DNA from 2 places in the Paenibacillus sp. ALE3 genome. Region 1 is predicted to be linked to the other one. Evidence: riboswitches for the same ligand, from Rfam matches in the RefSeq annotation. Region 1 holds a riboswitch; the other holds the start of a gene.
The links. Region 1 has a riboswitch for S-adenosylmethionine ahead of ACXHJ2_RS03015 (methionine ABC transporter ATP-binding protein). Riboswitches for the same ligand answer to the same signal wherever they lie in the genome.
Positions count from the first base shown of each region.

Region 1 (12,640 bases):
ACTGACCAAGGGTATCAAGCACAAATGCGGTGTCCTGCTTGTCAGCTATACTGTATGCCACAATCTCTCCGTTAAACAAGTCTAAAATACTCGACAGATACAACATTTTTCCTCCAAATGGCAAATACGTAATGTCTGTTACAAGTTTTTGCATAGGCGTATCTGCTTCAAACTGTCGCTTTAGCAGATGCCCCGCGATATGAATGGGTTGCCCAGTAGGTTTCCGTTTCTTCGCTTTGACACGACATTGCAGCCCTTCCCGCTGCATAATCCGTTGCACGCGTTTGTGGTTTACCGCATACTCCCTCCGAAGCAAGGCGGTGATTTTCCGGTATCCATAACGATATTTATGCTGGATACAGAGTTCGCGGATTTTCTCTACCAAGTGGTCCTCAAGTTTGCTCACATACTCCGCCTTCCAGCGATAGTACGTGGCGCGAGAGATTCCTATCCATGCACAAGCTTGCTTCACACTCACTTCCCCTCGGATCGACTCTATCCACTCCATTACGATCTTTGACGATACCTCCTCTCCAGTACCCTGTACTTTTTTAGCAACTCTAGTTGTTGTCTCAAAAACCTGTTCTCAGCCTGGACCTTCTCTAATTCCGAAGTGTATTCGGGTCCTTTGCCGTAGCTGTATTGCTTACCTACAGGCTGCTCTAAACGGTTTTGCTCGCCACTACGGTACCATCTCATCCAAGTTTCCACTTGTGTCTTGTTTCGTATGTTTAATTGCTCCATGATTTCTTTGACTGGTATACCAGCCATTCTCATTTCAATCGCCTTCATTTTAACCTCTAATGGATAACTGACTCTTGTTGCCAACAAAAAAACACCTCCAAGGTTGTCTCCATATCTTACGACATGGTTGCATTCTCTTGAAGGTGTTTTGATTTGTCTCACGTTAAGGGGTCAGTCCCAACCAACGCCTGTTTTTTTATTTACATAAGCCATTTCAAATTAAAATTTTCCCTGAAACGTTCAGCATACAGTCCCTTAGTTCCGATTAACAAGGTTCTTCGCTTGGTTTCCCTGCATCTGTAGCTGTACGGAAGCTTGAACCGCAGCCGCATGTAGCTACAGCATTCGGATTATGAATCGTGAAACCGCCAGACATACCAGACTCTTCAAAGTCGATTTCCAGACCGTCCAGATAGCGGATACTATCCTTTTCCACGACTACTTTCATATCCTGTACATTCATATATATATCCTGATCCGTCTCGTTGTCGTCAAAGCCCATGGCGTACGAAAATCCGGTACATCCACCTGGCGTAACACCCAGACGTAAAAACATATTCGGCGTTTCCTGCTGCTCCAGCATTTCTTTCAGGCGTTCAGCAGCGGAATCGGTGATGTTAATCATAGCTCCATCCTCCTCTTTTACTTCATGCTCCCCTTCAGTATACTCTCTTATTTGCAGGTGCTCAAGTCATGGAATGTCCTTCCGTTACAGGCTTAAACACCTCTTTTTCTACTCGTTTGTATTGAACACCAGTGGTGTGAGGTTTATAATAGGTGAAGAGTGTGTTAAAGAAACTGTCGGAAATTTGTCATTTCAAAGGCGAAATTATGAGACATCCATCATTGTAGCCTGGCATTGTAACATTTTTCACATATCGTATATCCGCGCTGCCGGATTTTACCGACGGAACGGGACATCCTGTGCGCATCAAGCGCTTGTGCCGCTAATTCGGCGGACAGCCTCGCACAGAGCAACTTGAAGGAGGAATAGGCATGTCCACATTAGTTACACCTTTTACAGACCGCAGAATGGCGGAAATTGTAGAAAAGGTACAAAACGGGATTCGTTTGAACCTCGAAGATGGTATATATTTGTATGAAACTGACGATATTCTCACACTGGGCCAGTTGGCTAACGAAGCTAATTTACGCAAGAACGGTAAAAAGGTTTATTTTATCGAAAACATGAGCCTGTACTTCACCAATGTATGCGAAGCGCGCTGCGCGTTCTGCAATTTCCGCAAGGATCAGGGGGAGGAAGGCTCTTATACGTTGTCCGGGCAGGAAATGATTGATTATGTAGAGCAACATATCCATCCAGGCGTAAGAGAATTCCATATCGTCGGCGGTCATAATAATCATGTACCTTTCCAATACTATGTAGATTCACTGAAAGCGCTGAACGAAAAGTATCCCAACGTTACACTGAAAGCATACACTGCGGCGGAAATTGACTTTTTCACACGCATAAGCGGCTTGAGTGTTAAAGAAGTTCTTCAAGAGCTGCAAAAGGCAGGACTTCAATCTTTGACTGGTGGTGGCGCGGAAATCTTATCCGATGAATATCGGAAGAAGATGCGTGTTACCAAAGCCAATGTGGACCGCTATCTTGAAGTACATCGTACGGCCCACAATCTCGGTATGAAAACTCATACGACCATGCTGTACGGTTCAGTCGAAACTTATCAGGATCGTATTGAGCACATGCTGCAAATTCGTGAATTGCAGGATGAAACAAATGGATTTATGGTATTTATCCCACTGTCCATGCAGCCGAAAAGCAAAAACGCCAACATCATGCGCCGCAACTCTGCTTACGAGGATCTCAAAACCATTGCGATCAGCCGTTTGATGCTGGACAATATCGACCATGTTAAAGCTTACTTCATTAATATTGGTCCGCAATTGACGCAGGTCGCTCTTACCTTTGGCGCATCTGATGTCCATGGCACGATTGTGCGCGAGCAGATCAGCCATGCCGCAGGTGCGTTGACTCCTGCCGGATTGACCCGCAAAGAGCTAATCTGGCTGGTCAAAGGTGCTGGACGCATACCTGTAGAACGTGACACCTTCTATAACGAAATCGAAGTTTTCGAATAAGTGTAACATCGGATTCAGATTTCCCGCGTGCATTTTATCCCCATTACTCACACCATGCAGCCTCAAGCTGCCCCGGAACACACTGGTCTGTCTGCCAAAGGCAGGCCCGCTTTTCCGGGTTTTACAACAACAAAAACTTGTGGCTAGATCGACAAGACACCAGACCATTGCCGGGGAAACGGTAACGAAAGGACGGCGGATTTTGATGAAAAATTTCGTTATTCTGGGGGGCGGCTATGGCGGCCTTACCATTGCCAAAGAATTGCTGGATAAACACATTCCCGACAATATTCAAGTTATTTTAGTGGATCGGATGCCCTTTCAGGGCTTGAAAACAGAATACTATGCCCTTGCGGCAGGTACCGTATCTGATTTTGATTTGCGGGTACACTTTCCAGATGAACAACGCCTTATTCGCAAATATGGAGAAGTCACATCGATGGATCTTGAGAATAAAATGGTCCATTTTCAAGACGGTGAGCCTTTGCCCTATGACCAGCTTGTCATTGCACTAGGTTGTACCGACCGCTTTCATAATACACCGGGGGCAGAAGAATACAGCTGTACAATCCAGTCCTTTAATCATACCCGCCAAACGTATCTGCGCTTGAATGAAATCAAGCCTTATGGACATGTCCATATTGTAGGTGGCGGCCTAAGTGGTGTCGAGATTGCTGCGGAGTTACGTGAAAGCCGCGCGGATTTGAATATTACGATTATGGATCGGGGCGAGCGGGTGCTATCAGCATTTCCGCAACGTTTGTCTGCGTATGTACATGCCTGGTTCAAGGAGCATCATGTGAATGCGCTAAATCATGTTGCGGTTTCCCGTATCGAGCCAGGAGCTATTTACAACCGTGACGAGCAAATTATGACCGATGCGGTTGTATGGACAGCCGGGATTCAGCCCGTTAAAATTGTACAGGATTTAGCAGTTCCTAAAGACCCTCAGGGTCGCATCGTGCTAAATGAATATTATCAAATACCGGATCATCCTGAAGTGTACGTCGTCGGAGACTGTGCGAGCCTTCCTTACTCTCCAAGCGCTCAGGCGGCAGAGGTGCAAGGAGAGCAGATTGCCCACATTGTACGCGACCTGTGGAAAGGCCAAACGCCTCACCCGCATCCTTTAAAGCTACGTGGTACATTAGGTGCGCTGGGCAAGAAGGCCGGATTCGGTTATGGCTTTATGGGCAGTACCTCATTGCGTGGACGAGTGCCACGTCTGCTGAAAAGCGGTGTGCTCTGGAAGTCCAAACGCCATTTTGGCTAATTGGATCTTTAATAAGCAAAAAGGACCTGCTTCCATAGCAGGTCCTTTTTGCTGGTGCATCTATGAATAATATATATTTTCTACAAGAGAAGGCTGGCCCTGCGGATGACTTCTATTTTCAATCCAAATCCAGGTTGTCCCATGCTTCGGCTTCTTTAATTTTGTTGAGAATCACTTCGTACAGAAGCTCTGCTGAATCTGCGGATACAATTTCACCGTTAACCATCGCATAAGGCTCAGCGTTACACTGACCGCAATTGCTTAGGCAGCCGTATTCAATCACATCATAATCTGGATTCTGTTCCAGTTTAGCCATAATCTCATCGGTACCAAAATGCATGTTACTGGTGCAAAATTCAATAATAGGTCTTAACATTTTTTTCACCTGCTTTGGATGACGGGCATTTTAATTTGGCCCGCTTTGTAATATAATAAACAAGGTATAGGAAAGGAGTTGAATTCTAATGAGCGAAGCACAAAGCGTTCAGATGTATGATGAAGTAGCAGACGTACTGGATAAGCTCCGTCCGTTCCTGCAACGCGATGGCGGTGACGTTGAGCTGGTTGACGTTGAAGACGGCATCGTTAAGCTGAAGCTGGTAGGTGCTTGCGGCAGTTGCCCAAGTTCTACAATTACGCTGAAAGCAGGGATTGAACGCGCTCTTCTCGAAGAAGTTGAAGGCGTCCAAGAAGTGGTACAAGTATTCTAATGCTTGATGCATAATGATCAGAGAGTCTTGAGTTCGGTAACGAAGCTCAAGACTCTTTTTTGTATTACAGCGTCTAAAGCTCTCTCAAGCTTATATGGTTGGCCGAATGGGGTCCAATCCTCCGGACACATCCATAATATTGCCTGTTATAAAATCTGAATGCTCCTCACACAAATAGGCGATCACTCGCGCAATGTCCTCTCCGCTTCCTGGACGCCCACGCGGTGTCTCTTTATCCTGCATGCCGATGACATCGGCAATCGACTTTTCCTTGTTCGCTCCTCGGATATCCCCTGGACAGATCATATTGACCGTGATGCCATAGGGAGCTTCCTCTACAGCTAGTGACTTCGTAAAAGACACCAGCCCCACCTTGGCAGCTGCGTAGACAGCCCGATGCGGCCAAGCCCTTGCTTCTCCAGCATGACCAAAGCCAAAATGAATAATACGTCCCCATTGCTGGCTACGCATGTGCGGCAATACCAAATGATCCAGCAACATGGTACCGACCAAATTTCCCTGTATCATGGCATGAATCTCAGCTACACTGTAGTCCGCAAAAAGACGGCGTTCCCGGATGAAGGGTCCGGCATTGTTCACCATAATATCAACCCCGCCCAGACGATCCTGCACTTCACCGATCAGCCTGGTGATATCTTCCTGAACAGAGATATCTGCTTGTAAAGACAGACAGCGTACTCCCTTAGATTCAATTACCTGCTTAAGCGCTTCGGCTTCAACCTGGCTATGGACATAATTTAGTGCAATGTCACAACCTTCATCAGCCAAACGCAGAGCGGTCATTTTACCTAAACCTTTGGCACTGCCCGTTATGAGTGCGACTTTGTCTCTCAACAGTTTTCCTCCTCTTCACAGAGAACGGTCACCCCCAAGTATAAAATATTTAAGCAATCCCTACAACTCCAGCCAAGAAGAAACCCCAGTCCTCTTGTTTAAGAGAAGCTGGGGTTTACGTTCAGCGGTTTCTTAGTTTCTGCTTAAAATGCAGGGATAATTGCGCCTTGATATTTGTCTTCAATGAATTTTTTAGTTTCTGGAGATTGCAAAGCTTTAAGCAGTTTTTGGATCGCTTCGGAATCTTTATTATCAGGACGTGCTACCAGTACGTTAGCATATGGTGAATCTTTGTCTTCCAGTGCCAATGCATCCTTGGTCGGATTCAGCTTGGCTTCCAAAGCGTAGTTCGTGTTGATCAACGCAATATCCACTTCAGGCAACTGACGTGGCAGCATAGCTGCTTCCAAAGTTTTAAATTCCAGATTTTTCTTATTTTCAGTAATATCTTTTACGGTAGCTTCAATGTTGCTTGCGTCCTTCAGCTTGATCAGACCTTGTTTCTCCAACAGCAACAATGCACGGCCTCCATTGGTCGCATCGTTCGGAATCGCTACTGTCGCACCGTCTGGAAGTTCATCAAGCTTTTTATATTTTTGAGAGTAGATACCGAATGGCTCCAGATGAACAGCGCCAATAGATACCAGATCCATTTTACGCTCTTTATTCATCACATTCAGGTAAGGTACATGTTGATAAAAGTTAGCATCCAGTTGCTTGTCAAACAATTGCACGTTCGGCTGTACATAGTCGTTAAACTGAACGACTTGAAGGCGAACTCCTTCTTTTTCCAACTGAGGCTTGATCGCTTCCAAAATTTCCGCATGTGGCACAGGAGAAGCTCCAACTTTCAGTTCGACTTCACGTGGTGACCCGCCTGTATTTTCGGCCGCATTGTTTGTATCCGATGTAGTGCTCTTTGTACCGCAAGCAGCCAGTACCGCAATTAATGTCAAGCTCAATACAGCCAATACCCATTTCTTCATGTTGTTACCCCTCCAATAATTTGTAATATTCAGGATCAGACGTCCTGATCAATAAGGATATCTATATGTTTTCCCTATTTTCGAGTATAATGCCGCACAAGGCGATCTCCTGCCATTTGCAGCAGTTGTACCAATACGATCATCAGCACGACCGCAACGATCATTACAGCCGTTTCATAACGATAATAGCCGTAGTTGATTGCCAGCGTACCCAGTCCACCGCCCCCGATCATACCGGACATTGCCGTGTAGGATACGAGTGTAACGACGGTAATGGTTAATGCGGCGAGCAGGCCCGGCAGTGCCTCACGTAACAGCACACGCCGGATAATTTGTCCTGTCGAAGCCCCCATCGCTTGTGCAGCTTCAATGACACCCTTGTCCACTTCACGTAGTGACGTTTCGACAAGACGTGCGAAGAAAGGAGCAGCCCCGATAACCAATGGCGGAATGGTTCCCAGCACCCCGGTCGAGGTACCTACCAACGATCGTGTAAAAGGAATAAGTGCAACGATCAAAATGATAAATGGTACGGAACGCAAAATGTTCACGATGAAGGATAATACAATGTATATCACCTTCATCAAAGTCAACGAGGAGCGGCTCGCCAGAAACAACAATATACCGAGCGGCAATCCAATAACGAGGGTGAACAATGCAGATGCCCCGAGCATCTGAAGGGTTTCCAGCGTAGAATTCCCTAGCTCTTCCCAACTCACTTGCGAAAAATCAAGTTCGCTCATTGTCCGATCACCTCCACATCAAGTCCTTGCCCAGACACTTCGCGCAGCGTATGCTCTATATCTGAATGGTTTCCTTCAAAACGAACGATCAGCTGTCCATACGGTACATTTTTAATTGTAGAGATGGTTCCCTGCAAGATTGCAAAATCAACACCCGTACTTCGAGCCGTACGCGACAGAATCGCATCATAAGTTTTGCTGCCTAAGAAGGAGATACGTACTACCTGTGTCGATTCCCCGCTACCTGCAGCTGCAATCGCTGCTTGTAACTCCTCGGGATGTTCCGCCTCCCGCTGGATAAAGTCCTTAGTTACCTGATGCTGTGGCTTCAAAAATACTTCCGCCACCGGACCTTGCTCCACGATATCGCCCTGATGAATGACGCCAACTCGATCACAAATGCTTTGAATGACATGCATCTCATGAGTAATCAATACGATGGTCAAATTAAAACGTTGATTAATATCCAACAGCAATTTCAGGATAGACCCTGTCGTCTGCGGATCAAGCGCAGACGTCGCTTCGTCACACAGCAACACATGCGGATCACTAGCCAGTGCCCGTGCAATTCCTACCCGCTGCTTCTGTCCACCTGAGAGCTGTGACGGATATTTTCCACTGTGTTCTTTGAGCCCCACTAGTTCCAGCAGCTCACGAACTTTCTTGTCCATCTCCTGCTTAGGGGTACTTACCAGACGCAATGGAAATGCAATGTTGTCATACACTGTCGCCGAAGACAACAAATTAAAATGTTGAAAAATCATTCCGATTTTTCGGCGTTGCTTCTGTAACTGGGATTGACTCACAGTCACAAGGTTAACCCCATCTACCCATACTTCGCCTGAAGTAGGGCGCTCCAATAAATTAATACAGCGGATCAACGTACTTTTGCCCGCCCCGGAATGACCAATCACCCCGAATATTTCTCCACGCTTTATAGAAAGATTCAACCCGGACAACGCATTAACGCGTCGGTTTCCTTTACCATAATGCTTGGTTAATTGCTTAAGCTCTATCAACGTGCTGCGACCCCCTTCACTTCTTCCTTACCCTTTTAACCAGTTGTCATCTCTCAGGATTGTATAAAATCGGCTATTTATTTATACAAAAAAGAGCCCCTTTCACAGAATGAAAAGGGCCCCACCTTGCGAACCTTTTCTCATCTGCCAAAATCGCTATAACTCTAGCGGTTTTGTAGGAATTAGCACCATATGTTCCCTCCCGGTGCATTACACCGGGAAAGAACGGGTTGCCGGGCTTCATCGGGCCAGTCCCTCCACCTCTCTGGATAAGAAAAATATGTTAAACTCCAGCTTTAGCTGTCCGTTTAGTTTATATAAAAAAATAATTCAAGCATTTTTCTGAAACTAGGTTTCAGTATAGATAGTTTACATTGCTTTGTCAAAGGATATTTTCTGTCATAATTATGGGCGCACTGCCCGGTTCTCCCATTGTTTCGCAGTATAAGAAAATGCGTTTGATAGCGACCGGCATACCATTTCCAAGCCCTGCTGCAAATCTTCTAGATGGTGATCGAGGTCCTCCAGTTGGATTTTGCCATATAAAGCACGGTGACGTTGCCAGAGATCATCCTGCATTTCCGTGTTCATATAGTGTATCTCCGTATTTCGCCGCTTACGCAGCCGATTGATAGCATCGTTGTATGTGTCCTTGATATCAATTAAATTATCGGTCAATACAGGATGCATTTTGAGATACTTCAGCTGTCGCAACACAGTAAAATACGAATAATGCGCCTTATACTGCCCTGTTTTTAAATCATACAGGTCATTCATCCAGTTACCCAACTTATCCAAAATAGAGAATACCCGCACAAACCCATCCTTATAAAAGAATACGTACAAGGCATAATCGGATTTTTCATCCTTGCTCATATCTTCAGCGTATCCGGCTTTTACTTTCATACGAAAAAAGGCGGCAGCATGATGGCTCTGCTCCAGTTCATCCAATGACGACATTAGACCACGCGTCAAAATATCCGCCTTCCGAAAGTCATGAGTCGGATCACCACTGGCCTGGATTTGTCGCTCCAGCAAATGTAACATGTCTGACATGCTATTCATGGCATCCAGCAGGAAACCATTATTTACACGCGGGGGCTCGCCCAACAGCTTGCGTATCATGCTTCACGCCTCCTTCATATCTGTAAAATCCGGCTGTTAAGATGCTTTAATAGGCGTCAAGCGAAATAACTCGTCCATCGTTGATCTACAAGCTTAACAATATCTTCACGTGGCAGTACCTCATCAGGGTAGCCCGGCTTCATACGTGCATCCACCACAATCGGCAGCTTATAGTTCAGGTGATGCAAACGCACTTCGCTGTCAGCGTACATATCTGTAGCCGGGTTAAAGCGTGTGAATACTGTCCACAGGAACGAAGCTTGGGAGCGAACAACTTCTTTGGCATCGTCCACGATAAAGACAAGCGGCCACTCCTGCTCACCCGCAGCTAATCGCTCCAATACACGCGCAGCGAGTTCAGGCTCCTGCTCAAAGGACGAGCCGGATACAACGAGGCATCCTCCGCAATACGGTTCGATGTCACGAATTCCCGGCAGATCGCCCCCTTCATAAACTCGAGGCAATTCACGCACAGGCTCGCCTACTCCCATCAGAATCGCCTTACTGCCATGATTCAGCTTACGGCCCGTGTAATCGAGTGTATCGTGAGACGTATGGTTGAAAATAAACAAATCTCTGGCTGGATTAAATCGTTCCAAAATGGTTTCGAGCAGCAGGTTAAAGTCGGATAAATCGATTACCCGATCCGTCAGCATCAGGAATTTGGTCAACGACAATTGGCCTTGACCCAGAATGGTGAAGCCGGATACCAGCGCTTCACGGGAGTAGCTTTCACGTACGACTGCCGCTGCCAGCGCATGTACACCTGTTTCCGCATATGCCCATAACGACTTGACGGAAGGCATTACAAGCGGATAAGCGGGCGACAACAGACGTTGCAAAAACTCGCCGAGATAGTAGTCTTCCTGCCGCGGCTTACCTACAATGGTCGCCGGATAAATGGCATCTTTACGGTGATGCATATGTTTGACATGAAACACAGGGAAATCATGTTGTAATGAGTAATAGCCAAAATGATCGCCAAACGGTCCTTCCGGGCGGCGTTCATGAGGCGGCACATAGCCGCTGATCGCAAATTCGGCTTCTGCCGGAATCCGGTGACCTCCGAGCGGGTCTTCCGTCATGGGCAGCTTACCCCCCATAATAAGGGAAGCCAGCAATAGCTCAGGCAAATTTTCCGGGGCAGGAGCAATCGCAGACGCAATCAGAGCAGGCGGGCCACCGATGATGATCGTCGTAGGCAACGGCTCATTACGCAGCTCTGCTTCATGATAATGGAAGCCGCCGCCTTTATGGATCTGCCAGTGAATCCCAGTCGTCTGATCATCATAAATCTGGATGCGATACATCCCCAAATTATGATCCTTGGACTGACCTGGCTTTTCGGTATACACGAGCGGAAGCGTAATGAACGGTCCTCCATCCTCGTGCCAGCTGGTCACTCTAGGCAGTGGAGCCAGCGGAGCATCAGTACGGCGAACGCCCAATACAGGGGCTTCGCTATGAGATACTGTTTTTAGTCCTACTTTTAGCATGTCCTTAATCAGCCCACGTTCATTCCACAACGATTTGGGGGTAGGTGGAAGCAACGTTTTGGTCGCACCTACAATTGCATCCATCAGTTGCTCTGGACGAGGGCCAAAAGCCATGTCCACACGGCGATTCGTACCGAACAAATTACTGGCTACAGGAAACGGGGTTCCTTTGACATTTGTGAACAGCAGCGCCGGACCTTCTTCCTCAATGACTCTTCGGTGGATCTCGGCCAGCTCCAAATAAGGATCGACAGGTGCTTCTATAATTTTAAGATCATTTTCTTTACGCAGCGCTTCAATAAATTGGCGCAAATTCTGGTAGATCAACTGGATGATTCCTCCTAAGCAAATCAAGCCCTCGAGAAACTCGTGGGCCTGGTTTGTTTCTTATGATGTTATTATACGTGTTCCAACGCCTCTTGGGCAAAAATACGCTTCATTATAATCTACAAAATGCTTAGGTACGCTGTGCTTGGGTCGGAACAAGCTTGCGGTCCGGTGACAATTGCCATACACGATAGCTCAGATAAGCCAAAATGGAGAACAACGATGCAATCACCAGCATATGTCCCAGCACGATAAACATGTAAATTTCAGGTCTGTTGACGTACAGCAAGATAATACCAATCACCACTTGAAGAATAATCAATACGACCGATACGACACCCAGAGTACGAATATCCCGGTGATTCGGGTGATAACGATACGAGTAGTGACCCACAGCCAAAATAATGACGAACAGCAGACCGGCTGAAATCTGATGAAGCAGCAGTGGAGATATGAAACCCCCAATATTTACAACCTTCTGGATGACCGAATGACTAAGCAACGCTCCTGAATAGACAGCAATATAGGTATAAATCGTTGATAGCCATATAAAGTTACGATAGCCGCGACTGACACGCCCAGGAATCAGACGGGGAGTGTAGCGTGAATCCGCATGCTCCTGCCAGGCCCCCAGCGTCATCATGGTCGCACTGGCAAAAGCAATAAGCGCAAAGCCAAAATGCAGCCCCATGACTGCAGCCGATTGGGAGAAGATGACAGCCAATGCCCCCATCGCACCTTGTATGATAACAAACAATAGCGTGAGTAAAGAGAATAGCTGTAAATCCTTCCGATGCTTCATAAACAGCAAAAAGCCGACAAACGAGGCGATAGAAAGAATTCCGGCCATGGCACTGACAGAGCGATGAGAGAACTCAATAAGGGATGCGATGGTATGCGCCGGAACCAGCTTACCATTACAAAGTGGGAATTCTCTTCCACAGCCGAGACCCGAATCCGTTCGCGTCACGACACCTCCACCGAAGGTAGCCAAAAACATGACAATACATGTTACGAGTGCCAGCCATTTTAATATTCTGATTTTGTTATTCAATGAATTCACCCGTATCCTTCCAAATATAATATTTATTCACTTTATATGTTGTGAAATGATCACTTAAAGTAATTATAACTGATATATCGTTCCTTGACATACGAGCTTTGTTGACAAAATGTGAACGTGTCCGTAAGAAAGCCGCCTCCTTCGGAAGGAAGCGGCTTTCTGAATATCCTGATGATTAAGGTTCCCTGCGGAGCCC
Region 1 covers NZ_CM134214.1:663,584-676,223, reverse strand. The annotation lists one part of gene ACXHJ2_RS03060 (IS3 family transposase) at 1-555, opposite strand, end outside; one part of gene ACXHJ2_RS03060 (IS3 family transposase) at 555-828, opposite strand; gene ACXHJ2_RS03055 (HesB/IscA family protein) at 1,010-1,369, opposite strand; gene mqnE (aminofutalosine synthase MqnE) at 1,741-2,847, shown strand; gene ACXHJ2_RS03045 (NAD(P)/FAD-dependent oxidoreductase) at 3,053-4,120, shown strand; gene ACXHJ2_RS03040 (YuzB family protein) at 4,239-4,496, opposite strand; gene ACXHJ2_RS03035 (NifU family protein) at 4,585-4,830, shown strand; gene ACXHJ2_RS03030 (SDR family oxidoreductase) at 4,921-5,685, opposite strand; gene ACXHJ2_RS03025 (MetQ/NlpA family ABC transporter substrate-binding protein) at 5,829-6,671, opposite strand; gene ACXHJ2_RS03020 (methionine ABC transporter permease) at 6,746-7,414, opposite strand; gene ACXHJ2_RS03015 (methionine ABC transporter ATP-binding protein) at 7,411-8,433, opposite strand; SAM riboswitch class I at 8,571-8,709, opposite strand; gene ACXHJ2_RS03010 (Cthe_2314 family HEPN domain-containing protein) at 8,839-9,558, opposite strand; gene ACXHJ2_RS03005 (UbiD family decarboxylase) at 9,615-11,381, opposite strand; gene ACXHJ2_RS03000 (COX15/CtaA family protein) at 11,512-12,444, opposite strand.

Region 2 (12,640 bases), 2.9 Mb from region 1:
AAGCCATCAAGGTACTGAAAGCACTCACAGAATGATAAAGGGGATGGAATGATATGGGTATTTATACCAGAACAGGCGATGAAGGACAAACTTCTGTGATCGGCGGCCGAGTGTCCAAAGATGACGACCGTGTGGAGGCGTACGGTACCATTGACGAGCTGAACAGCTTTGTAGGACAAGCAATCAGCTTTGCCGAAGGGGAGAAGTTTGCGGACATTCGAACTCAATTGGAAGAAATACAGCAGGAGCTGTTCGATTGTGGTTCGGATTTGGCGTTTGTTAAAATTAATGAAAGTAAATATAAGGTAAAAGACGAGCTGGCAGAGCGGCTGGAAGGCTGGATTGATGCATGCCAGGAGGAAAATCCAAAGGTGGAGCGCTTTATTATCCCGGGAGGAAGCACATTATCTTCGACGCTTCATGTTTGCCGCACGGTTTGCCGACGCGCGGAACGCCGTGCGGTTACACTAGGTAAGCACACAGATATCAATCCCGCGGTACGTCGGTATTTGAACCGCCTGTCCGATTACTTCTTTGTTGTGGCTCGCACAGCGAATGTGCGTCAGGGTGTGCCCGATGTCGAATATGTGCGCAGCAAAAAGGTGTTCCGCAAATAAGGAGGCAATCGGGAATTTGTGATGAGCTTGTACTATGAACCTATCGTATATATGATCCCTCCTGAGGAGGAGGGCATGTTGTTGAAGACCATTCTCCAAAAACGTATGAACATTTCTCGTAAGCTCATATCCAAACTCAAGCTGACCGAACAGGGGATCATGCTGAACGGGATACGTGTGTATATCAGCGTAAAGGTAAAGTCCGGGGATCGAGTAGAGATTCGCATGGAACGCGAGCGTTCCGACGATATTTTACCCGAACCCATTCCTTTTGAGATTTTGTTTGAGGATGAACATCTGTTAGTAGTGAACAAGGCGGCGGGCATGATTGTCCACCCGACTCATGGTCACTACACAGGGACGCTGGCTAACGGGGTTGTGCATTATTGGCAGACCAAGGGGGAGCTGTTTCGGTTTCGTCCTGTTCATCGTCTTGATCAGGAGACGACGGGCGTGCTAGTTGTAGCTAAAAATCCGTATGTCCATCAGCATATTTCCGAACAGATGATTGCGGGAACGGTGGACAAACGCTATACAGCCTTGGTGCATGGGCGCCCTGAGCAGCAGGAAGGCAGGGTGGACGGACCGATTGACCGCAACCCGGATAATCCGCATTTGCGCATGGTGACCCCGGATGGTTATCCTGCTCTTACGCTATATAAGCTAGAGGAAGTGTGGAGCGGAGGAAGCCGCATCGGTCTAAAGTTGGAATCCGGACGTACGCACCAAATTCGGGTGCACATGACATATATCGGTTGCCCGTTGATCGGAGATAAAATGTACCGGATTACACCTAATGACGCTGTGCAGCGTGAGCGATATGATCAGCTTGATGCGAGGATGCCTCGACAAGCCCTGCATGCTTCGGAATTGTCCTTGGTACATCCTGTGACCGGGGAGCGGATGACGTTTTACGCTCCTCTGCCGGACGATATGATCGGAATGCAAGAGCTGTTAAGAGCTCAATATCATCCAGAATAAAATATTCAATAATAGATTGAAACTAAATGGAGGTTAATCTAGCGATGAGCCAACTGAAAGTATATCAATATTCTAAATGCAGCACCTGTCGTAATGCAGTGAAATGGCTGCAAAACAAGGGGCATGAGACGGAACTGATTCCTATATTTGAACAACCGCCCGGCCCGGAGGAACTGGAAGACTTGATTAATAAAAGCGGGCTGGAGTTGAAAAAGTTTTTCAATACAAGTGGTGAAGTATACAAAGAGTTAAAGCTGAAAGATAAGCTTGGAAGCATGAGCCGTGAAGAGCAAATTTCACTTTTGTCCTCGAATGGAAGATTAATCAAACGTCCAATTGTAACTGACGGGAGTAAAGTAACGGTAGGATTCAAAGAGGAAACATTTGAGGGGACATGGGGAGCTCAGTAACGCCCAATTTACCACCATGATATGTTATACTGTGTGGGTTAAATAATATGATGAATGGGAGCAATACAATCTGTGACACAACGCAATGAACAATCCGTAATGCTGGTTGACGGCATGGCCCTGCTTTTTCGTGCTTATTATGCAACCGCTGCAAACGGTTATATCCGTCGTACAAAAGCTGGAGTACCAACGAACGCCATATATGGTTTTATTCGATATTTTTGGGATGCAGTCCAAACCTTTAATCCTACACACGTCATTTGCTGCTGGGATATGGGCGGAACGACATTCCGTGGGGAACATTTTGCTGCGTATAAGGGAAACCGAGCCGACGCGCCAGATGATTTGATTCCTCAATTTACTTTGATCCGTGAAGTGACGGACAGCCTCGGCATTCCCAACATTGGGGCGGAAGGCTTTGAAGCGGATGATTGCATCGGTACGCTCGCACGCCATTATTCGCAAAATGAGGACATGGATGTCATGATTCTATCGGGAGATCATGATTTACTTCAATTGGTAGATGAGCGGACACAAGTCATTATTATGAAAAAAGGACATGGCAATTACATGGTATATACCCCGGAGACGCTGTTGTCTGAAAAAGGGCTTAAGCCGCGCCAAGTGGTGGACCTCAAAGGTCTGATGGGTGATGCAAGTGACAATTACCCGGGAGTACGCGGAATTGGTGAAAAAACGGCCCTCAAGCTGGTGCAGGAATACGACTCCATTGAAGGCATTCTGGAAAATCTAGATCAATTGACACCGTCGGTCCGTAAAAAGATCGAGAGTGATTTGGATATGCTGCATCTTTCACGCAAACTTGCTAAAATTCACTGTGATGTGCCTGTTGCATGTGCTTTAGACAGCTGTCTGTTGACACTGGATCACGTGCAAATTGTCGACAAATTTGAGCAACTTGAAATGAAAAGCTTGTGTACGTTGATGGGTGTCGCAACCGGATCATAATGAAGAGCTGTTAGGCTGGGGATGTACATTTCAGATAGACTAAGTTATATAGGGATGCTGACGCTTGGTGCGTGAGTGTCCTTATTTATATGCCATTATGCCAGCGAAGATATATAGCCATGTGAAGGATTTTATACAATTGTGATAAGGGGATTGACCTTAGGCTCGTTTCAGGTGAATATAGTGAAGAGAGATCATGGAGAGGGGATTACAACAGCTATGACAGTATTGGGAGCAATTGAGGCAGGCGGCACCAAATTCGTATGTGGAATCGGAAATGAACGTGGGGAGGTCTTGGAAAGAGCAAGCTTTCCAACAACAACTCCAGCAGAAACCATGGAGAATGTCATCGCATTTTTTGAAGGCAAAGGGATTGAAGCGCTGGGTGTAGGCTCATTCGGACCAATTGATCCTATCGAAGGCAGTGATACATATGGTTATATTACAACAACGCCAAAGCCGCATTGGGGAAATTATAATCTGATTGGCAAACTGAAGGAGCATTTCGATGTACCTATGGGGTTTGACACGGATGTAAATGGAGCAGCACTGGGTGAATCCATTTGGGGTGCGGCTAAAGGATTGGACAACTGTCTGTATATTACAATAGGTACAGGCATCGGAGCGGGTGCTTTGGTTGGCGGAAAGCTGGTACATGGATTGTCCCACCCGGAAATGGGACACATTCTGGTACGTCGTCATCCAGAGGATAACTATGAGGGCACATGTCCATATCATGGAGATTGTCTGGAAGGACTGGCAGCCGGTCCGGCGCTCGAAAAAAGATGGAAGGTTAAAGGACACGAGCTTTCTGTGGATCACCCTGCCTGGGAAATGGAGGCGCATTATCTGGCACAGGCTCTAATGAGCTATATTTTAATCCTCTCACCGCAAAAAATTATTATGGGCGGCGGAGTAATGAAGCAGGATCAGCTGTTCCCGCTCATTCGTACCAAGCTTCAACAACTTTTAAACGGGTATGTACAGCATTCAAGTCTGACTACAGAAATTGAGCAATATATCGTATCTCCAGGATTGGGTGACAATGCTGGATTGTGCGGAGCTCTGGCTTTGGCCAAGGAAAAGCTGAATTCTTAGAATTTATGGTTGACGGTACTCCAAGGTCCGGTTATCATATAGGCAACAGCATAGTACGGATCAAAAAGGGAAGCACCTTTCTTGCGAATACGCGGGATAGGTGCTTTTTTTTTGCATTTTTGTATTGTGCGGGTCAGTAATCTAATTATATGAGGGAGGAAGAATCATGGAGATTGTATTTTTAAATCGCTTGTCCAAACGGAATGAACAGGGCTGTGAGGACTTTGCGCAGGTATGGATTGGACAACATGAAGGGGGATGGAGTGCAGGCTGGAGCACACACCATGTCCCAGATGAAAGTATAGACGATCTTTGGTATGAGGGGAGTTTGTGGCAGGAATTACTGCATGTATACCGTCATGAGCTGGCGCTCAAGATGGCTGAGGGCTACAGGCCTCTAATTCATGGCGTTTTTCATGAACAAGAAGGATCATCGGGACGTGGACAAACGCTACAAAAGCTGTATTGCTATAGTGATTTGTTTCCGCGTGATGAGGTGTATGAACAATTGACAATGTGGAGACGGCAAAAGGCAGCAGCTGAGCGAAAAGCACCTTATTTTATCGCTACGAATCGACTACTTCGACTCATCAGTGTCTTTCTTCCTCATACCGAAGAAGAATTGTTAGAACTGCCTGGTATGGGCCTGGGTAAGGTGTCGCAATATGGGACGGAGCTATTGGCTATTACGAAGCAAAATGATCGGACTACGCCATTTCCGCTGAACTGGGTAACAGAGGAACTTGAAGAAGAAGTTTTTTTGTCATGGCTGTACAAGCAAAAAGAAAACCAGTACAGACAGGAACTAAACAAGTTTAGCCTGACTAGAGCGATTATCGAAGGTATTTCGGACGGTCTTTCACTGGAGCATATCGGAATGAAGACAGGCTTGCACCGTCGAGAAATGATTGAAGCTGTGGAACATTTGGATAGGGATGGAATGGATATGGAGAAGCTGATCTGCACGGAATTGGCACATGTATCTGAGGAGGAGCAAGCAGCCATCTGGTCTGCTTATGCAGAGTTGGGAGATACGCTGCTCAAGCCCATTATGCTAAAAGTGTATGGAGAAGAAAAAGCGACGGAAACAGGAATGGATCAAATTTATGAGCGATTGCGATTGATTCGTATACGGTTCCGCCATCAGGAGGTACCTGACCAACATGTTGGATAATATAGAGACGATTGGAAGTGCCCTAAAGTACAAATAAGGTGCAATATAAAAAAAGCAGCAGCGAGTTCCTCATAGGAATCAGCTGCTGCTTTTGATGACCAAGCTTGAAAAATCGGAATAAACACCCAGCTTGGTAGTTTTGGTTTACTCTCTTCTTTTCAAACCCAGTCCTTCTTGCGGAAAATACAGAACATACTGACACCTAGTGCCACCATAATCCCAATGACGACAAAATAACCATAACGTGTATGAAGCTCAGGCATATTATCAAAGTTCATCCCATATATTCCGGTAATGACCGTCAACGGCATAAATACGGTTGTAATGGCGGTAAACACACGCATGATTTCATTAGCACGGTTGGCGATACTTGACTGATAAGCTTCTCTAAGGTTCCCCATTAAGTCGCGATAAGTTTCGAAAGTCTCCGAAATTTTCACAGCATTTTCATAAATGTCGCTAAAATATTTTTGTAGTTGATCGTCGATAAGTCGCAAATCCCGTTTGTTCAGGGTATTGATGACTTCCTTTTGCGGACCGAGCACTTTTTTTAGCCATAGAATCTCACTGCGCAAGCCGATGATTTCGTTCAAGTGCGACTTTTTCGTATGCATTAGAATGTCTTCTTCCAGCTTTTCAATACGAACCTCAATCCGGTCACCAACCAGAAAATAGTTGTCAACGATCAAGTCGACCAACAGATACATAAAACGGTCAGGCTGGCTGACTTCCTGCTCCCACAGCATAGGCTTGAGAGTACGAAGCTCATTGATTTTCTGCTTGGTCACCGTAATGATAAAATGGCGGCCGAGAAAAATGTTCAAAGCACGCAAAAATATTTCTTCATCATCAAAACGAATACTATTTACAACGATAAAATAATGGCTTTCATAAATTTCAATCTTTGGACGCTGTTCTTCTTCACTTAAACAGTCCTCTACTGCAAGATCATGCATAGAAAATAAGGGCTGGAGCACTGTCAAATCCTCGACATCGGCATCAATCCAATAAAAGCCTTCTGCCGGTGCAGTGAGCGCCATTTCAATTTCTTCGACAGGGGTAAAAACCCCGTTGTTAACCAAACGGATTTTCATATATGTCACTCCTTATGCTCCGTCGTAACGGAAATACGTTTACCTTAAGCATAAGGAATGGACTCAGTTAGCCAGTTAGCCGGTTCGGGTAAGCGTGCATACCATCAAAAGCAGAAGGCTTTTGGAGCGTGCAGAGCCTGGCGTCCCGTCTTTCGGCAAGCTGAAGTCATTCCTATGCTGTTGTTCAGGGATCGCCGCCTATTCGGACTCGGGTCGCCTTCCATTCCGGATTCACCTCACAAATGTTCTTTTTTAGATTGCCACAGTATCGCAGAAAACACTCTAATCTACACTGCTGCACCATATTTTTGCCTATTAGCACTTGTATAGTATAACGCTCGGCCTACGGCCTTTCAAGCGCAAAATCATGGGCAAAATCAACAGCAGTCATATGAGCTTCTACGACAGCGAGGATATGATTTAACCTATGGAAAAGGTAGACAAAATGTGAATGCAGGGCACAAATTTATAAGTCCATCTTGACGAAGCCCAGCCGATGCATTAAAGTGAACAACAAGAACTTTGTGAACCCAAAATGAATATAGCGAAATCTTATCAAGAGCAGGTGGAGGGACTAGCCCGATGATACCCGGCAACCGGCGATTTTTATCGCACGGTGCTAATTCTTGCAGGACTCGCGCTTTGTACAAAAAAGCGTAGCCCTGACAGATGAGAGAGGCGCATATGGATACAAATATGACCTTTCTCTAACTGAGAAAGGTCTTTTTATTATATGCCCGGCATCTCTACCAGACGATTTTCGCACAACTTACCGATCAAGGAGTGAGTTTACATGCCGATTAAAATCCCAGACACGCTGCCTGCCAAGGAAGTGCTGGAGGGCGAAAATATTTTCGTAATGGATGAAAGCTTGGCTTATCATCAGGATATTCGTCCGTTGCGTATCGCCATTTTGAATTTAATGCCTACCAAGGAAACGACGGAAACCCAACTGTTGCGCTTAGTCGGTAATACGCCGCTACAAGTAGATGTCACGTTGGTGCATATGAAGTCTCATATATCCAAAAATACATCGCAAGAATATTTGAACATGTTCTATAAAACGTTTGATGAGATCAAGAACAGTCGTTTTGACGGCATGGTCATTACAGGAGCTCCGGTTGAACAGCTTGAGTTTGAGGATGTGAACTACTGGGAAGAGATCCGGCAGATCTTTGAATGGACGAAAACGAATGTAACTTCGACCATGCATATCTGTTGGGCCTCACAGGCAGGCTTATACCATCATTTCGATGTCCCTAAATACGGGCTCGACACCAAATGCTTTGGCGTATTTCCACACACCGTAATTAAACCTAAAGTAAAATTGCTACGCGGCTTTGATGAACTGTTTTATGCTCCTCACTCCAGACATACAGAAGTTCGGCGGGAAGATATTGATCATATTGCCGAATTAGAAGTCTTATCCGAATCCGAGGAAGCTGGAGTATACCTAGTAGCCACACTTGACGGTAAACAAATTTTTGTAACAGGGCATTCTGAATATGACCCGCTTTCACTGAAATGGGAATACGACCGCGATGTGGCCAAAGGACTGGATATTGACGTCCCCAAAAATTATTTTCCTAACGATGATCCTGAACGCATACCACCCTCTATCTGGCGAGCTCATGCCAATTTATTATTTTCAAATTGGCTTAACTATTATGTATACCAAGAAACACCTTATGATATCGGACCTCAGATTTAAAAAGGGGCTTGTCGTTTACCCTTATACAGTAACGCCTTGCAGTAGCGCAGCAGTATAGTCTAGGACATCCATTTTTGCAGCATATGTTATAGCACCTACTATGGAAGTGAACAGGAGGATTCATATGAGTGAGAAACAATGGAAAATCGAAAGCAGATTGGCACAAATTGGTTCAATTGAGGAGCCAGTAACTGGGGCTGTTAATTACCCGATTTACCAATCTACGGCGTTCCGCCATCCCCGTCTGGGCCAAAGCACTGGGTTTGATTACATTCGGACGATTAATCCCACGCGAAAGGTACTGGAAGAGGCTGCTGCTGCACTTGAATCTGGTGATGCAGGCTTTGCTTGCAGCTCAGGTATGGCAGCGCTGCAAACTGTATTTGCATTGTTTGGACAGGGAGACCACCTCATTGTATCGCTGGATCTTTATGGCGGGACCTATCGTTTGCTAGAGCGTATTTTATCCAAATTTGGTGTGACCGCAAGCTATGTGGATACAAACGATCTTGTAGCACTCCAACAGTCATGTCGACCGAATACCAAAGCTGTATTCATAGAAACGCCTACAAACCCGTTAATGATGATAACTGATATTCAAGCGGTGGCTTCATGGGCATCACAACATGAGTTGCTTACTATTGTAGATAATACGCTGCTAACACCATATTTCCAGCGGCCATTGGAACTGGGTGCGGATATTGTGGTACATAGCGCAACCAAATATTTGGGCGGGCACAACGATGTGCTGGCAGGGTTGATTGTAACCAAAGGAAAAGAGCTGTCAGCTGAAATTTCCTTCCTGCACAATTCCATAGGAGCCGTGCTTTCCCCGAGCGACTGTTATCAGTTGATGAAGGGGATGAAGACGTTAGCGCTGCGCATGGATCGACATGAGCATAATGCAACGGTGTTGTCTAATTATTTACTGACGCATCCGGCAGTGGCGGAAGTATTTTACCCGGCGCTTGAAGGTCATCCGGGTCGTGAGATACAAAATAAACAATCCAGCGGAAACACAGGGATTTTCTCCTTTAAAGTAAAGGATGCTCGTTATGTGGAGCCTTTGCTTCGTCATATTAAGCTTATTGCGTTTGCCGAAAGTCTGGGCGGTGTGGAATCGCTAATGACTTATCCTGCTGTGCAGACACATGCGGACATACCGGCAGAAATTCGGGATGCAGTCGGGGTAGATGACAGGTTGCTTCGTTTCTCCGTAGGTATCGAGCATACAGATGACCTGATTGAAGATTTGCGTTCGGCACTGGAAGCGGCACGTCAAGAAGTAGAAGGAGGGGAGCAGCAATGATAGAGGATGCGAGGAAGATCGGAGAGGATCAGGGCAAAGGGCGGAAATTCGCAACCAAGCTGCTGCATTTTGGCTCTGAAATTGACAGTGTTACAGGGGCATCGAGTGTCCCGATCTATCAAGCTTCGACCTTTCACCATCATGATATTTTTAATCCTCCGCAGCATGATTATAGCCGCTCAGGTAATCCGACACGACAAGCTTTAGAAGATTATATCGCATTATTAGAAGGCGGAGCTTGCGGTTTTGCCTTTGCCTCTGGTATGGCTGCTATCTCCACTACATTTATGCTCTTATCGGCTGGTGATCATGTCATTGTTTCGGAGGACGTATATGGAGGGACATATCGACTGCTGACCTCCATCTTGAAACGGATGAATATCGAAACGACCTTCGTCGATATGACGGATCTCAACCTTGTGAAAGAGGCGTTGCAGGAAAATACAAGGGCTGTGTATATGGAAACCCCCTCTAATCCGACACTTAAAATTACCGATGTGGCAGGAATAACCTCTTGGGCAAGGGATAATGGGCTGTTGACGTTATTGGATAATACTTTTATGACACCTTATTATCAACGTCCGATTGAGCAGGGAGTCGATATTGTATTGCACAGTGCGACCAAGTTTTTAGGTGGACACAGTGATGTACTGGCAGGACTTGCGGTAGCTCGTACTGAATCATTGGGGAGACAAATCAAGCAGCTGCAGAATGGATTGGGTACCGTGCTGGCTCCGCAAGAGTCTTGGTTGCTTATGCGTGGGATGAAGACACTAGAGGCGCGTATGGCTCACAGCGAAAAAAGTGCAGCTAAGCTTGCAAACTGGCTAAACGAGCGCAATGACATTGAAGCGGTATACTATCCGGGTTTGGAGAACCATCCAGGGCGTGCAGTTCATGAGAGTCAATCGAGCGGTTATGGTGCAGTGATATCGTTTGATGTGGGTTCTGGTGAGCGTGCAAAAGAGGTCCTCAGTCGTGTACGTATTCCCATTGTGGCGGTGAGTCTGGGAGCTGTGGAAAGTATCTTGTCGTACCCAGCAATGATGTCACATGCGGCTATGCCGCAAAGTGTCCGGTTGGAGCGCGGGATTACGGACGGTCTACTCCGTTTTTCCGTAGGTCTGGAGGACATTGATGACCTGATCAGTGATCTGGATGAGGCGCTGTGCTAGAGCGATAGTACATCGCAGCATCTTCGTCGGAGTAAATATGTACAGTACTAAACAGCAAGTTTCCAGTATTTCAGGAGGCTTGCTGTTTTCTATAAAATAACATGAACGACAGTGTGAAAAAAGACACTTTTCAGTTCTGTTTTCTTATTTTTTGGCTATATGCAACGTTGAGATAAGCTTGGCAGTTGCCTGTTTTCCTAGGTGAAAAGCAGAAAGAAGCGGGAATAAGTATGGTTCCTTACCTAAAGATATGTTAGTATTATCATTAGGTTTTACTATGCTAAATAGCACAGACAACATACAAGGCTAGTCATGAACATACATTACGGCAGGGTTCGAACGCAGGTTTGTGAAAGCATTCTCGTTCATAAGTCCTGTCGTTCATTTCGTCGCCCTGTGACAGCGAAGGAGGATACACCATGAGTGTAATCGACCATATTTTAGATAAAGCCCTACGCGGCGAACGCCTGAATTTAGAGGATACCGTTGCTTTGTTCGAATCAGACGAGGTAGAAAAAATCGGTCATGCGGCGAATAAAGTTATGAATCGCATGCATCCCGATCCCGTTAAAACCTTCGTTATCGGACGAAATATTAACTATACAAATGTGTGTGACGTATACTGTCGCTTCTGCGCTTTTTATCGTAGACCAGGTTCTGATGAAGGTTATGTTTTGCCGGATGAGGTGATCTTTCAGAAGATCAAGGAAACGCAGGAAGTAGGTGGCACCGAAATTCTAATGCAAGGCGGTGTGAACCCGAATCTGCCGTTCAGTTATTATACCGATTTGCTGAAAGGTATCAAGGAGCGTTTTCCCGATATTACGATGCACTCCTTCTCGCCAGCTGAAATTCACAAAATGAAGGAGAAATCTGGTCTTTCTATGGAAGAAACAATCCGCGCCATTCATGAAGCTGGATTGGATTCGCTTCCGGGCGGGGGTGGAGAAATTTTGGATGACCGCACACGCCGCAAAATTAGCCGTCTCAAAGGCTCTTGGCGTGATTGGATGGATGTCATGCAAACGGCTCACAAGGTTGGGATGAACACGACTGCTACGATGGTTATTGGCTTTGGCGAGTTGATGGAGGAGCGTGCGCTGCATTTGTTGCGTGTTCGTGATGCTCAGGACGAATGCATTGAAAACAAATATAATTCTGAAGGATTTTTGGCCTTTATTCCTTGGACCTTCCAGCCAGACAATACCAACCTGAAGAAGGAACGTCAGACGCCGGAGGAATATCTGAAGACCGTTGCGATCAGTCGTCTTGTATTGGATAACATCAAGCATATTCAATCCTCATGGGTAACTATGGGACCTGAAATCGGTAAAAAATCGTTGTACTACGGTTGCGATGATTTTGGTAGCACCATGATTGAGGAAAACGTAGTTTCCGCTGCAGGCGCAACGTATAAGGTTAACATTGAATCCATTTTACAGTTGATCCGTGAGACGGGTCACATTCCGGCACAGCGTAATACCCGTTATGATATTATTCGTACTTTTGACAGTGCCAGCAGTATTGAACATGATTTTATCATGCAAAATTAATATCCGTTAATATAGTGTTCATTACAAAACGCTTATCTGTACTAATCGTTATACATAGATTAGTGCAGATAAGCGTTTTTTTGATGTGTTACTTTGCTATGCTTTCCATCGTTTCATATACATGATCTCAGCCTGTGGGTCTGCCATTTGGATGACTGCCTTAAAGCGCTGCAAATCTAGAAGATGAACGCTGTAAACGATGACCATTTGTTCTTTTTTATCTGATTCACTTTTCATCTTCCCCTTTATCTGGGCAGAGCCTTCAATAGGTGTGCCGTGTAAACGCAACCTGCGATATATGGCATCTTCGACAGTTTGCTGTTTTTTGCTGACAACACAGACCATGCGTCTCAGACCAGTAAACATCAGCCGGGTCGTTTCATATGCAGCGAGACAGGATAAGGCGGAATAGAGGGCTGGCTCCCATCCTAACACAAAGCCAGCCGTAATGAGCAGCAGGCCATTACACAACATTACAATCTGTATTAACGGAATTTTCCGATGGGTTAGTACCAAAGTGGATGGACGGCCATCGTCAGATTCGCTAAG
Region 2 covers NZ_CM134214.1:3,532,087-3,544,726, reverse strand. The annotation lists gene ACXHJ2_RS15660 (hypothetical protein) at 1-35, shown strand, start outside; gene ACXHJ2_RS15655 (cob(I)yrinic acid a,c-diamide adenosyltransferase) at 54-617, shown strand; gene ACXHJ2_RS15650 (RluA family pseudouridine synthase) at 639-1,598, shown strand; gene ACXHJ2_RS15645 (arsenate reductase family protein) at 1,643-2,008, shown strand; gene ACXHJ2_RS15640 (5'-3' exonuclease) at 2,081-2,977, shown strand; gene ACXHJ2_RS15635 (ROK family protein) at 3,197-4,075, shown strand; gene ACXHJ2_RS15630 (HRDC domain-containing protein) at 4,242-5,249, shown strand; gene corA (magnesium/cobalt transporter CorA) at 5,408-6,343, opposite strand; SAM riboswitch class I at 6,893-7,019, shown strand; gene metA (homoserine O-acetyltransferase MetA) at 7,137-8,054, shown strand; gene ACXHJ2_RS15615 (PLP-dependent transferase) at 8,179-9,363, shown strand; gene ACXHJ2_RS15610 (aminotransferase class I/II-fold pyridoxal phosphate-dependent enzyme) at 9,360-10,538, shown strand; gene mqnC (cyclic dehypoxanthinyl futalosine synthase) at 10,958-12,091, shown strand; gene ACXHJ2_RS15600 (YitT family protein) at 12,188-12,640, opposite strand, start outside.
Region 2: linked by a shared signal. The riboswitch ahead of metA (homoserine O-acetyltransferase MetA) and the one ahead of ACXHJ2_RS03015 (methionine ABC transporter ATP-binding protein) in region 1 are both predicted to bind S-adenosylmethionine.